DNA from 2 places in the Massilia sp. P2_C2 genome. Region 2 is predicted to be linked to the other one. Evidence: predicted binding sites of a transcription regulator. Region 2 holds the regulator's gene; the other holds the start of a gene.
The links. Region 2 encodes LexA, which represses DNA repair genes until DNA is damaged. Its sites were predicted from a motif close to ACTGTATNNNNATACAGT; they were not measured.
Positions count from the first base shown of each region.

Region 1: recA (recombinase RecA) is a predicted target of LexA. The motif match lies at 2,172-2,189, and genes of this name have one in related genera.

Region 1 covers NZ_JBFUDR010000002.1:52,869-59,872, reverse strand. The annotation lists gene AC1DYX_RS00695 (DUF2889 domain-containing protein) at 1-158, opposite strand, end outside; gene recX (recombination regulator RecX) at 517-978, opposite strand; gene recA (recombinase RecA) at 1,029-2,108, opposite strand; gene AC1DYX_RS00680 (response regulator) at 2,310-3,044, shown strand; gene AC1DYX_RS00675 (sensor histidine kinase N-terminal domain-containing protein) at 3,092-4,618, shown strand; gene AC1DYX_RS00670 (DUF4212 domain-containing protein) at 4,590-4,904, shown strand; gene AC1DYX_RS00665 (sodium:solute symporter family protein) at 4,901-6,997, shown strand.
Region 2 covers NZ_JBFUDR010000038.1:14,151-21,154, reverse strand. The annotation lists gene AC1DYX_RS07055 (CvpA family protein) at 1-192, shown strand, start outside; gene purF (amidophosphoribosyltransferase) at 222-1,745, shown strand; gene AC1DYX_RS07045 (cystathionine gamma-synthase family protein) at 1,863-3,104, shown strand; gene AC1DYX_RS07040 (tetratricopeptide repeat protein) at 3,235-4,041, shown strand; gene AC1DYX_RS07035 (class I SAM-dependent rRNA methyltransferase) at 4,274-4,909, shown strand; gene lexA (transcriptional repressor LexA) at 4,966-5,622, opposite strand; gene rpsF (30S ribosomal protein S6) at 5,901-6,284, shown strand; gene priB (primosomal replication protein N) at 6,323-6,616, shown strand; gene rpsR (30S ribosomal protein S18) at 6,658-6,948, shown strand; gene rplI (50S ribosomal protein L9) at 6,995-7,004, shown strand, end outside.

The DNA.
Region 1 (7,004 bases), on a different contig from region 2:
CCACCCGGACGGGAACCGGAAGGCAAGGTGATGTCATGCGTCTTGGTGTCGCGGATGCAGGCGTCGAGGTCCCACAGGCCATCGTCGCGCGCGTACGCTTCGACGGTAATGGCGCGCGTGTGCCTTGGCTTACGCGGAGCGGGAGGAGACAGGGGCATAAACACCAAATGCCGGTATGCGGCGAAAAAATTTGCAGCCGTTGTGCCTGATGCACGTTGCCGCAGCTTCTACGGCAACAACCGCTCTTGCGGCGCTGCTTAAACCATGAAAGTTTAGCACAGGGTGATGGCCTGTGCACCGTTTCCCCGGTTACACAAGGGTTTTTGAAGGGAAGATGCAGGGAGATGTTGTGAACTTGAGATGCCGAAAGCGCAAATTTGCACCATGTTGGCGCAGCTGGACTGTCATAAACACGGCGACAGTCGGATATTCACAATGATGAGATCAGTCGGCCGTCACAGCCTCGAAGATCGGATGAACGGATGACGGTCGGCGCGCCTTCGGCACCAGCCAGCATCAGACGATGTCGTCCTCGTCGTCACCACCACCCTTGAGCGCGGCGCGTACCGCGCTTTGGGAAAAACCGCGCTGCAGCAGGAACCGCATTTGTTTACTGCGCTCTTCGGCATCCTGCGGCACCCTGCCGAATTTACGGCGCCAGACTTCACGGGCCCGTGCGGTTTCGGATTCCTTCAGCCCGGACTTCAGCTCGTCGAGGGCGTCGCCCTTGACGCCGTGCTGCTGCAGTTCGGAGAGCACGCGGCTGTTGCCGTAGCGACCGGCACGCCGGTGCACGAGCGATTCGGCAAAACGCTCCTGCGACAGCCAGTTGTTCTTTTCGAGGAAATCGAGGAGGGCTTCGACGTCGTCGCCCTCCTCGGCATACCGGGCCAGCTTGCGGCCCAGTTCGAGCCGGCTGTGCTCGCGCGTCGACAGATACTTCAACGCGCGGGCCTTCAGGCTGAGAGGTTGCCTCATGCGCGCAACCTCCCAGTTGCCGGCTCAGTTGCCCAACCCTGCACCAACGATTACTCGTCGTCGCCAACGGCTGCCAGCTGGGCGGCACCGTCACCGGCCGGGGCCGGCGGCAGTTCACGCACGCCGAGGGCGGCGCGGACCTTGTTTTCGATCTCGCGTGCCAGGGCTGGGCGCTCTTTCAGGAAGATACGGGCATTGTCCTTGCCCTGGCCGATGCGTTCGCCGTTATAGCTGTACCACGAACCCGACTTCTCGACGATCTTGTTGTCCACGCCCAGGTCGATGATCTCGCCTTCGCGCGACGTGCCTTCGCCGTACAGGATGTCGAAGTGCGCTTCCTTGAACGGCGGCGCGATCTTGTTCTTGACAACCTTGACCTTGGTTTCGTTACCGATCACCTCGTCGCCGGTCTTGATCGAGCCGGTACGGCGGATGTCCAGGCGCACGGAGGCGTAGAACTTCAGCGCGTTACCGCCGGTCGTCGTTTCCGGGCTGCCGAACATGACGCCGATCTTCATACGGATCTGGTTAATGAAGATCACCAGGGTGTTCGTACGGTTGATCGATGCGGTCAGCTTGCGCAGCGCCTGCGACATCAGGCGGGCCTGCAGGCCCGGCAGGGAATCGCCCATGTCGCCTTCGATCTCGGCGCGCGGCGTCAGTGCCGCCACCGAGTCGATGACCACCATGTCGACACTGCCCGAGCGCACGAGGGCGTCCGTGATTTCCAGCGCCTGTTCACCGGTGTCCGGCTGCGAGATCAGCAGCTCGTCCAGCTTGATGCCCAGCTTTTGCGCATAGGTCACGTCGAGGGCGTGTTCGGCGTCGATGAACGCGCAGGTACCACCCATCTTCTGCATCTGGGCGATGGTCTGCAGGGTCAGCGTCGTCTTGCCCGACGATTCAGGACCGTAGATCTCGACGATACGGCCGCGCGGCAGGCCGCCGACGCCGAGAGCGATGTCCAGGCCCAGCGAGCCGGTCGAGACGGTTTGCACCTCCTCGACGGGCGCGTTGGCGTCCATGCGCATCACCGAGCCTTTACCAAATTGCTTTTCGATCTGTGCGAGGGCCGCTGCCAGCGCTTTGCCCTTCTCGGATGCGTTTACTGCGGATTTCTTGTCGTCCATAACTTTCTTTCTGTCCTAGAGTGAACCAAGGTGTGGGCCGCTCGCGCGATTTCAATAAGAAGTACTGTATAAAAATCCAGTGGTTTTGGCAAGCGCTATTTACAGTCGTGTGACATTCCGTTGACCGATTCGACTTGTTACGCAATATCCAACACAATATACGAAACAACAACGTCCAAAGATGAAAACCGGGAGAGTGTGATGCGTATTTTACTTGCCGAAGATGACAGCGTGCTCGCTGACGGATTGACGCGCTCGTTGCGCCAGTCCGGCTACGCGATCGACTGCGTGAAGAACGGCCAGGACGCCGACACGGCACTGTCCACCCAGGAATTCGACCTCCTGATCCTCGATCTCGGCCTGCCCCGCCTCTCCGGCCTGGACGTGCTGCGCCGCCTGCGCGCGCGCGGCTCGCTGCTGCCCGTGCTGATCCTCACCGCGGCCGACTCCATCGAGCAGCGCGTGGGCGGCCTCGACGCCGGCGCCGACGACTACATGCCCAAGCCGTTCGCCCTGTCCGAGCTGGAAGCGCGCGTGCGCGCCCTCACCCGCCGCGGCCAGGGCGGCGGCTCCACCGTGATCCGCCACGGCCCGCTCGTGTACGACCAGGTCGGCCGCAGCGCCTACATCAACGACCAGATGCTCGACCTGTCCGCGCGCGAGCTGGGCCTGCTGGAGATCCTGCTCGCGCGCACCGGGCGCCTCGTCTCCAAGGAGCAGCTGGTCGACCACCTGTGCGAATGGGGCGAGGAAGTGTCGAACAACGCCATCGAAGTCTACGTGCACCGCCTGCGCAAGAAGATCGAGACGGGCGGCATCCGCATCGCCACCGTGCGCGGCCTCGGTTACTGCCTCGAACGCTATTCGGACAGTCCGCGTGACAATGTCCGCGACGGCGCCCGCAAGAGCGCGGATTCGGCCAGCAGCCACAAGTGAAACGATTCAGGCAGCGCGCCGCCGGGCCGGATCCGTCGTCCGATCCGCTGCCGGTCCCGGAGCCGCTCGAACCGCTGTACGTCCCGGCGCAACCCGAGCCGGAAGAAAGCATCCAGCACTCGCTGTTCGGCGAGATCCTCGACTGGATGCTGGCGCCGCTGCTGCTGCTGTGGCCGATGAGCATCGCGATCACCTACCTCGTCGCGAAGTCGATCGCGAACCAGCCGTTCGACCACGCGCTGGAGGACAGCGTCACCGTGCTCGCGCAGCAGGTGAAGGAAGTGGACGGTAAAGTGGTCGCGCGCCTGCCCGGCACCGCGCGCGACATCCTGCGCGCCGACGACGTCGACAGCGTGTATTTCCAGATCAGCGGCCCGCGCGGCGAGATCGTCGACGGCGACCGCGACCTGCCGCTGCCGAACGCCGACGACGCCGAACGCAGCGGCCGCGTGCATTTCCGCACCGAGAGCCTGCACGGCACGCCGGTGCGCGTCGCCTATGCCTGGGTCAACCTGCAGCCGCTGCTGGACGCCAGCGAGGATCCGCGCCTCGCCCTCGTGCAGGTGGCGGAGACGCTGGAAAAACGGGCGCAGCTGGCCAACGAGATCATCAAGGGCGTGATCCTGCCGCAGTTCATCATCCTGCCCGTGATCCTGGCCCTCGTCTGGTTCGCCCTGTCGCGCGGGCTGTCGCCGCTGGCACAGCTGCAGGAACGCATCCGGGCGCGCCCGCCGGACGATCTGTCGCCGATCGATTCGCGCCAGGTGCCGGAAGAGATCTCGCCGCTGGTCGGCTCGTTGAACGACATGCTGGCGCGCCTGGCACACACGATCGCCGCGCAGAAGCGCTTCATCGCCGACGCCGCGCACCAGATGAAGACGCCGCTGGCGGGCATGCGCATGCAGTCGGAACTCGCGCTGCGCCAGGTCGATCCGAACGAGATCCACCGCTCGCTGGAACAGCTGGCCAAGAGTTCGGAATCGGCCACGCGCCTCGTGAACCAGCTGCTGGCGCTGGCCCGTGCCGAGAACCAGCCGCACGCCGGCCTGGCGCTGGCACCGCTCGACCTCGCGGCTCTGGCACGCGACGTCGTGCAGGACTGGGTGCAGGCCTCGTTCGCGCACGAGATCGACCTCGGCTACGAAGTCATCGGCCACCCGCCGGAAATCGCCGGCAATGCGATGATGCTGCGCGAGCTGTTGTCGAACCTGATCGACAACGCGCTGCGCTACACGCCGCCCCAGGGCAGCGTCACCGTGCGCGTGCGCGGAACGAATATCGGCCACGGCGACCAGGCCCTGCTGGAAGTCGAGGACACCGGCCCCGGCATCGCGCCATCCGAGCGCCACCGCGTGTTCGAGCGCTTCTACCGCATCCTCGGTTCGAGCGCGTCCGGTTCCGGCCTGGGCCTCGCCATCGTGCGCGAGATCGCGCAGCAGCACGGCGCCGGGATCGAGATCTTCAACAACCCGCGCAGCACGCACAAAAAATTCCCGGGCAGCCTGTTCCGGCTGACCTTCCCGCCATCCGCCACGCTCGTACCCGATGCCGACCGCGACCGCCTCTTCCTCTGATCCCCAACCCGACCGCCTGCAGCGGGTCTATGCCGCACGCGCCGCGCACTGGGCGCGCGCGCGCCGCCTGGTCGCGCTGCTGCTCGCACTATGGCTGGCCACGACCTTCTGCACCGTGTTCTTCGCGCGCGACCTCGCGCACCTGTCCGTGTTCGGCTGGCAGCTGTCGTTCTACCTCGCGGCCCAGGGTGCGTCGCTGACCTATCTGTGCATCATCGGCGCGTACGCCTGGCGCATGCGCATCCTCGACCGCGATTTCATACGCATGCTGGAGGAACGGCCATGACGGGCGCCGCTCCACCCACTGCAACCTCCACGAAGGCGAAGACGCGCAGCTATTTCCACCGCCTGGCGCGCTACTACCTGTGGTTCACGCTGTGCTTCGGCCTGTTCCTCGGCGCGCTCGCGATCCTGGAAAACGAAGGGATGCCGCGCCAGTGGATCGGGCACCTGTACATGTTTGCGACGATCGTCCTGTACGCGATCATCGGCGTCGTCAGCCGCACGTCGAACGTGTCCGAGTACTACGTGGCGGGACGCAGGGTGCCGGCGCTGTTCAACGGCATGGCGACGGCGGCCGACTGGATCTCGGCGGCCAGCTTCATCAGCCTCGCCGGCACCTTGTACCTGCACGGCTTCGACGCCCTCGCCTACGTGATGGGCTGGACGGGCGGCTACTGCCTCGTCGCGCTGCTGATCGCGCCCTATCTGCGCCGCTTCGCCCAGTACACGATCCCCGACTTCCTCGCGGCGCGCTACGGCGGCGACGGTGAAGGCGACGATGCGCGGCGCGGCAACCTCGTGCGCGCACTGGCCGTGGGCGCCACCATCATCGTCTCGTTCACGTACGTCGTCGCGCAGATCTACGCCGTGGGCCTGATCGCGTCGCGCTTCACGGGCGTCGATTTCTCGGTCGGCATCTTCCTCGGCCTGGCCAGTATCCTCGTGTGCTCGTTCCTCGGCGGAATGCGCGCCATCACGTGGACGCAGGTGGCGCAATACATCATCATCCTCGTCGCCTTCCTGATCCCGACGATCTGGCTGTCCGCAAAATTCGCCGGCAATCCGGTGCCGCAGGTCGCGTACGGCTCCGTGCTGCCCAAGCTGGCCAAGCGCGAGGCCCAGCTGGCGGCGGACCCGCGCGAAGCCCAGGTGCGCGCCGTTTTTCGCGCCCGCGCCGACGAATACGGCGCGCGCGTGGCCGACCTGCCCCATTCCTGGGAAGCGGGCAAGATCGCGGCGCAGCGCCGCCTGGACGCGGCGCGCGGCCGCAACGCGCCGCTGGGCGAGGTCAGAAGCGCCGAGCGCGCGCTGCTGGACTATCCGCGCACGGCGGAAGAAGCCGCGCACGTGTGGGGCGACCTGCGCGCCGCCAACCTGGCGCGCGCCCAGCCGCCCGAGCCGCACGCGGAACCGTTCCCCGGCAAGACCCGGCAGCAATCCGACATCCGCCGCAACAACTTCCTCGCCCTCGTGTTCTGCCTGATGTTCGGCACGGCCGCCCTGCCGCACATCCTGATGCGCGCCTACACGACGCCGTCGGTGCACGAGACGCGCGTATCGGTGTTCTGGACGCTGTTCTTCATCCTGCTGATCTACCTGACGATGCCGGCGCTGGCCGTGCTCGCCAAGTACGACATCTATACGGCCGTCGTCGGCACCAGCTACGATACGCTGCCGACCTGGGTCTCGTACTGGGCCAACGTCGACAAGTCGAACCCGTTGATCAGCATCGTCGACGTCAACGGCGACGGCATCGTGCAGCTGGCCGAGGTCGCGATCGACGGCGACGTGCTCACCCTGGCCACGCCCGAGATCGGCGGGCTGCCGTACGTGATCTCGGGCCTCGTCGCGGCCGGCGGCCTGGCGGCGGCGCTGTCCACGGCGGACGGCCTGCTGCTGGCGATCTCGAACGCGCTGTCGCACGACATCTATTTCAAGATCGTCGACCCGGGCGCCTCGACGCAGAAGCGCGTGACGATCTCGAAGCTGCTGCTGCTGGCGGTCGCCTTCATCGCCGCCTATGTGGCGTCGCAGAAGCCGGCCGACATCCTGTCGCTCGTCGGCGCCGCGTTCTCGCTCGCGGGATCGACGATGTTCCCGGCGCTGGTCGCGGGCGTGTTCTGGAAGCGCGCCAATTTCGCGGGCGCGATCGCGGGCATGGCGACCGGATTCCTCGTGTGCACGTACTACATGCTGCACACGAATCCGATGCTGGGCGGCAGCCTGGAGGGCGTCTGGTTCCACATCGCGCCCATCTCGGCCGGCGTGTTCGGCGTACCTGCCGGTGCGGTGGGACTCGTGCTGGTGAGCCTCGTGACGGCGCCGCCGCCGCGCGCGAGCCGGGGGCTGGTGGAGCATATCCGGGCGCCGGAATGATAACGGG
Region 2 (7,004 bases):
GGCCTCGGCGGCCTGTTTGGATTGGGCCGGGGCATTGTGATTGTGCTTGCCGGCGTCATATTGTGTGGGATGACTTCCATTCCCCAACAGGCTTTCTGGAAGGACGCGTTGCTCTCGCCCATGGCGGAAACGGGCGCGCGCACGGTCAAGCCTTTCTTGCCCGCTGCCTTCGCGCAGCATGTTCAGTTTTGAATTCTTGTTCACGGTTTTAGGAGCACACCATGTGTGGCATCGTCGGCGTCGTCTCGCAAGCCCCCGTTAACCAGCTGTTATATGATGCTTTGTTGCTGCTGCAGCATCGCGGTCAGGATGCGGCGGGGATTGCAACCAATCACAGCAGCATGTTCTCGATGTACAAGGCCAACGGCCTCGTGCGTGACGTCTTCCGCACGCGTAATATGCGCTCGCTGCAAGGCAATTCCGGCATCGGCCACTGCCGCTATCCGACCGCCGGTTCGTCGAGCGAAGAGGAAGCGCAGCCGTTCTACGTGAATGCGCCGTTCGGCATCACGCTGGCGCACAACGGCAACCTCACGAACCAGGCGCAGCTGAAGGAAGAGCTGTTCCGCAACGACCGCCGCCACGTCAACACGAATTCCGACTCGGAAGTGCTGCTGAACGTGCTGGCCCACGAAATCGCGCAGGCGGCCGACGGCTATTCCCTGGCGCCGGACGCCGTGTTCAAGGCCGTCGCGCAAGTCCACCGCCGCGTGCGCGGTGCGTATGCCGTCATCGCCCAGATCGCCGGCCACGGCCTGCTCGCGTTCCGCGATCCGTTCGGTATCCGTCCGCTGTGCCTCGGCATCAACGAGACCGAGAACGGCCCCGAATACCTGCTCGCCAGCGAATCCGTCGCGCTGGAAGGCCTGGGCTTCCGCTTCGTGCGCGACATCGCGCCGGGCGAAGCCGTCTGGGTCGATGCCGACAGCCAGCTGCACACGCGCCAGTGCGCCGAGAATCCGTCGCTGAATCCGTGCGCGTTCGAATACGTCTACCTGGCCCGTCCGGACTCCGTGATCGACGGCGCCTCGGTGTACGCCACCCGCCTGCGCATGGGCGAATACCTGGCCGAGAAGATCCGCAAGGAGATCCCGGTCGAAGAGATCGACGTCGTGATGCCGATTCCCGACTCGTCGCGTCCGGCCGCCATCCAGCTGGCGCTGAAGTTGGGCGTGGAATACCGCGAAGGCTTCATCAAGAACCGCTACGTCGGCCGCACGTTCATCATGCCGGGCCAGGCGATGCGCAGGAAGTCGGTGCGCCAGAAACTGAACGCGATCCCGTCCGAGTTCAAGGACAAGAACGTGCTGCTCGTGGACGACTCGATCGTACGCGGCACGACGAGCCGCGAGATCGTGCAGATGGCCCGCGAATCGGGCGCCCGCAAGGTCTTCTTCGCCTCCGCCGCGCCGCCGGTGCTGTACCCGAACGTGTACGGCATCGACATGCCGACGCGCGACGAGCTGATCGCCCACGGCCGCACCGTCGAGGAAGTGTGCCTCGAGATCACGGCCGACCGCCTCGTCTACCAGGACCTGGACGCGTTGAAGAAGTCGATCTCGGACGTCAACCCCGCGCTGACGAACGTGGAAGCGTCGTGCTTCGACGGCGTCTACGTGACGGGCGACGTCACGCCGGCCTACCTCGACCAGCTCGAGAGCGTGCGTCACAAGTCGTCCGGCAAGTCGTCGGAAGACATGGTGCGTACGCAGTTGAATCTGAATCCGCCGGTCGCCGCCGAATAATTCGTATCCCGTTGGGTGGGCACCCCGTGCCCACGCGTGACGTATGCGGTCCGCCGGCATAACGCGTGGGCACAGGGGTGCCCACCCTACGTATCTCCGGCCATCATTCAAACGATCATGAGCGACAAACCTTCCTACGGCTTCACCACGACCATCCTGCACAACGATCGCCAGAAACCGATCGAACAGAATTCCCTGCATAAACCGATCCACACGTCGGTCGCCTTCGGCTACAAGGACGCGCGCCAGCTGGCCTCAGTCTTCCAGGGCAAGGAACCGGGCTTCCGCTACGGCCGCCAGGGCAACCCGACCGTCTCCGCGCTGGAAGACAAGATCACGAAGATGGAAGACGGCGTCGCCTCGCTGTGCTTCGCCACCGGCATGGCCGCGATCGGCGCGCTCGCGCAGGCGCTGCTGCGCGCGGGCGACCACGTCGTGTCGTCGTCGTTCCTGTTCGGGAATACCAACAGCCTGTGGAACACGGTGGCCGCGCAGGGGACCGAGGTGTCGTTCGTGGACGCGACCGACGTCGCCAACGTCGAGGCCGCCTTGACCCCGAATACGCGGATCGTGTTCGTCGAGACGATCGCCAATCCGCGCACGCAGATCGCCGACCTGGCCCGCATCGGCGAACTGTGCCGCGCGCGCGGCATCCTGTACGTCGTCGACAACACGATGACGACGCCCTACCTGTTCCGTCCGAAGGCCGTCGGTGCCGGCCTCGTCATCAATGCGCTTACGAAGTCGATCGGCGGCCACGGCATGGTTCTCGGCGGCGCGCTGACGGACACCGGTGTGTTCGACTGGTCCGCGTTCCCGAACATCGCCGACAACTTCCGCCGCCAGCCGCCGGCCGCGCAGGGCATGGCCCAACTGCGCGCGAAAGCGTTGCGCGACTTCGGCGCGTCGCTGGCGCCGGAAGCGGCGCATCACATCGCCGTCGGTGCCGAGACGCTCGCGCTGCGCATGGACCGCACCTGCGCCAACGCGCTCGCGCTCGCGCGGATGCTGGAAGCCGATGAGCGTGTCGCGGCCGTGTACTACCCGGGCCTCGCATCGCACCCTCAGCACGCGCTGGCGTCCGAGCAGTTCCGCGCCTACGGTTCGCTGTTCAGCTTCGAGCTGAAGGACGGTATCGACTGCTTCGATTACCTGAACCGCCTGAAGGTCGGCATCCCCGCCAGCAACCTCGGCGACACGCGCACGCTCGTCATTCCGGTCGCGCACACGATCTTCTTCGAGATGGGGCCGGAGCGCCGCGCCAGCATGGGCATCGCCGAGTCGCTGATCCGCGTGTCGGTGGGCATCGAGGACACGGCCGACCTGCTGGCCGATTTCGGCGCCGCGCTGAACGGCTGATCCTGCGGGGTTGATGTAACCTTAAAGCCGCGTAAAGCCGGGAAGGAGGCCGCCTTCCCGGTTGAGCGGGCGCGGCGCTGCGGTTATGATCGTCCTGTTGCCATTCATCTATTCGTAGACTGCACGCCCCATGAAGACTGTACTGTTTTGCGCCGCACTGCTGTGCGGTGGTGACGTACTGGCCGCCGAGCCCGGCGCCAAATTGCCTGCGAAAGGTGCCGCCGCGAAGCCGGCCGCCGCAGCCGTGTCCTCCGCCAACTCCGCCGCCGAGCTCGCCGAAGCGGACGCCTTGTTCGCCAAGAAAGCGTATCCGGAAGCCCTGCAGAAATACACGAAGCTGGCGAATGCCGGCAACGTGATGGCCCAGCAGCACCTGGGCGAGATGTATTTCTATGGCGAGGCTGGCGCCGTCGACATGGACAAAGCCGCGCAGTGGTTCCAGAAGGCGGCCGCGAAGGGTAATGCCGTCGCCATCGCGTCGCTCGACCTGATCAGGCAGCGCGAAGCGCGCCGCGCCGACCTCGATTACTGGATTGCGAAATACGACGGCTCCGACCTGCGCACGAACGAATACCGTTGCCCGGCGCCGCGTTTCCCGAGCATGTCCAAGGTCAACGAGGAAATCGACCTGTACAGCGGCAAGATGAAGGATTGGGAGGCTTGCCACAACCGCTGGGTGAAATACCTGAATTCGTCCTTGCCGCTAACCAAGCGTATCCCGGAAGACATTTCCAAGCTGCTTACGAAGGACGAGTCGGACAAGGCGACCGCGCACCTGAAGGAAGTGGGCGATCGCCTGGCGGAAGACACGAAGGTCGCGGGCAAGATGGTCATCGCCGATTTCGATGCGTGGCGCGCGGGCACCGAGGCCTACGTCAAGGAACACAACGAGATGGTCAAGAACGCGCCGCCGCGGGATCCGGACGACAGTAAGTGATGTGTTGGCCTCCTGTTGAGGCCAGTGTGGCGGACGGGCGAGCAGCTAGCGCGGGCACGTGGCGTTCATGGGCCGGCCGTCGTTGGGTCTCGCCAGACGCGGGGTTCAGGTAGCGCGCGATCGCAGCCGCATCGCGGGTGGCCGCCGCCAGGTAGCCCGGACGATTTTCGGAAGACACCTGGGACGACAAAGCCTTGCTGTATCATTCGGCTCCYGAAAACGAAGTCTGCATATGCTCATCATCACCATCAAACAGGGCAAGGAAAAAAGCCTGCTGTCCGGCGATCCCTGGATTTACCTCTCAGTCGTCGACAAGGTCGAGGGGCGGCCCCAGGAGCGCAGCAAGGCCGGGTCCACGGCGGTCGTGCAGTCGTCGTCGCGCCAGTTTTTGGCACGCGCCGCGTATAACGCCAGGTCGCAGATCGCGGCCCGCGTCTGGACCTTGCGCGAGGACGAGCCGGTCGACCATGCCATGATCAAGCGTCGCGTGCAGGCTGCGGTCGCGCGGCGGGCCGTTGCCGTGCGCGGCGCCGATCCACAAGCCCTGACCCTGGTGATCGATGGCGAAAAAGACGGCCTGCCGGGGCTCCTGGTGCACAGCTATGGCGGGACCGCCGGTTACCTGGTGTGCCAGTTCAATGCTGCCGGTGTCGACGCGTGGAAGGTGACCATCGTACAGGCGCTGCTGGCGGCGACGGGTTGCCCCAACGTATTCGAACGCAGCGACGAGCTGCTGCGCAAGGGCGAGGCGTTGCCCGTCATTTGGCGTGCCCTGGCCGGCGACGAGCCGCCACAGCGCCTGATGGTGCGCGATGGTAAGCGCCTGCTGCCCACCGATATCYGCACTGGTTTCGTCTATCCGCGCTGAGTGAATTGGTCCAGGATGCAGCACCGGCCACCGGGTGGCGACCGGTCACGGAAAACTCAATGCCAGGACCGCAGCAGCCCGACCGCCAGCCCTTCCAGCGCGAACTCGTCGGTGCTCGGATCGACGGTGATCACGGAGAAATCCGGGTTTTCCGGCAGCAGCTCGATCGTGGAACCGGTCTTGCGATAGCGCTTGACCGTCACTTCGTCGCCGATGCGGGCGACGATGATCTGGCCATTCTTCGCATTGTCGACTTTCTTGACTGCGAGGAAGTCGCCGTCGCAGATGCCGGCGTCGCGCATCGACCAGCCCCTGACCTTCAGCAGGAAGTCCGGCTTGCTCGAAAACATGGCCGGATCGACGGAATAGGTCGCTTCGACATGTTCCTGGGCCAGGATCGGCGAGCCTGCGGCAACGCGGCCGACGAGCGGCAGCGACATCAGGTTCGGCGGGATCTGCGGCACGAAGGCCGGCACGGCCGGGGCCCTGGATTCGGCGGCCTGGCCGACGAGGCGGATACCGCGCGAGGTGCCCGGGGAGATTTCGATCGCCCCTTTGCGGGCCAGGGCCTGCAGATGTTCCTCGGCCGCGTTGGCCGAGCGGAAGCCAAGCTCCTGGGCGATTTCGGCGCGGGTCGGCGGGAAGCCGGTATTGTCGATGGCTTCCTTGATCAGGTTGAGGATCTGTTCTTGCCGTGCGGTGAGCTTAAGCATGTTCGTCTTGGTTGGTACGGGATCAGACTGTATTTTTGTACAGTATTGCGCCGCGCGCAAGGGGATTTCGGAGTTTTTTTGCGCTGCGGTACGCGGCGCACGTCCGCAACCTTTCGCGCTGCGGCAAACCATGGGCCGAAAGGGGCTGGCGTGGCCGGATGCATACGACAAAGATGGCGCACTTGACGTTTTTGCGGTTATAATGTTGGGCTTTCCCTTCCCACACTCGTCTTGACGCCGAGGTGGGCATTTGTTTAAACGTCCTTAAGGAGTGTTTCATGCGTCATTATGAAATCGTGTTTATCGTCCACCCGGACCAGAGCGAGCAGGTCCCGGCGATGATCGAACGCTACAAGACCACGGTCACCTCGCGCGGCGGCAACATCCACCGCGTCGAAGATTGGGGCCGTCGTCAAATGGCTTACCAGATCCAGAAGCTGCCGAAGGCACACTACATCTGCCTGAACATCGAGTGCGACAACGAGACCCTGGTCGAGCTGGAAACCGCATTCAAATTCAATGATGCCGTGCTGCGTCACCTGACCGTGAAGATGAAGAAGGCAGAAACCGCACCGTCGCCGATGATGAAGTCGGTCCAGCGCGAAGACGCAGCCAAGAGCCACCGCGCCGAGCAGGCCGCCGCTCCGGCCGCTGCAGCCTAAATCTCGCGGGAGCACCGGGCCTTAGTTAATACTGCTAAGTGAACGAGCTGTCCCTGGTCGCAAGCATCACGGAACGCGACACCCTGCGCTACACCCCGGCCGGCATCCCCATCGTGGGCGGCATCCTGCAACACGGATCGACGCAGACGGAAGCGAGGGTCGACAGGCAGGTCGAATTCGAGATTTCCGCGGTTGCCGCGGGCGAGATTTCGGGACGATTTGCCAATGCCGAGTTGGGCGCGATGTACCGCTTCACGGGATTTTTGGCCAGGAAAAGCCGTCACAGCAAAAGCCTGGTGTTTCACATCATTGATTTCAGTGCCGCCGCATAAGCGTTGCGGACACGTTTATAGATAGATACAGGAGCCTCAAAATGGCATTCGGTAAAAAGTTCGACAAAAACAAAGCTAAGCTCAAAGAGAAGCGCAAACAGCAGAACCCGCTGTTCAAGCGCAAGAAATTCTGCCGCTTCACCGCCGCAGGCGTGGAACAGGTTGACTACAAAGACGTCGACACCCTGAAGGATTTCGTCCAGGAAAACGGCAAGATCATGCCGGCACGCCTGACCGGTACCAAGGCGCACTACCAGCGTCAAGTGGACACCGCCATCAAGCGCGCCCGTTACCTGGCTCTGCTGCCGTACACCGACCTGCACAACGCTTAATCGTCGGCTACGACATCGAAGCATAGTCAGATTACTGGAGAATAAAATGCAAGTTA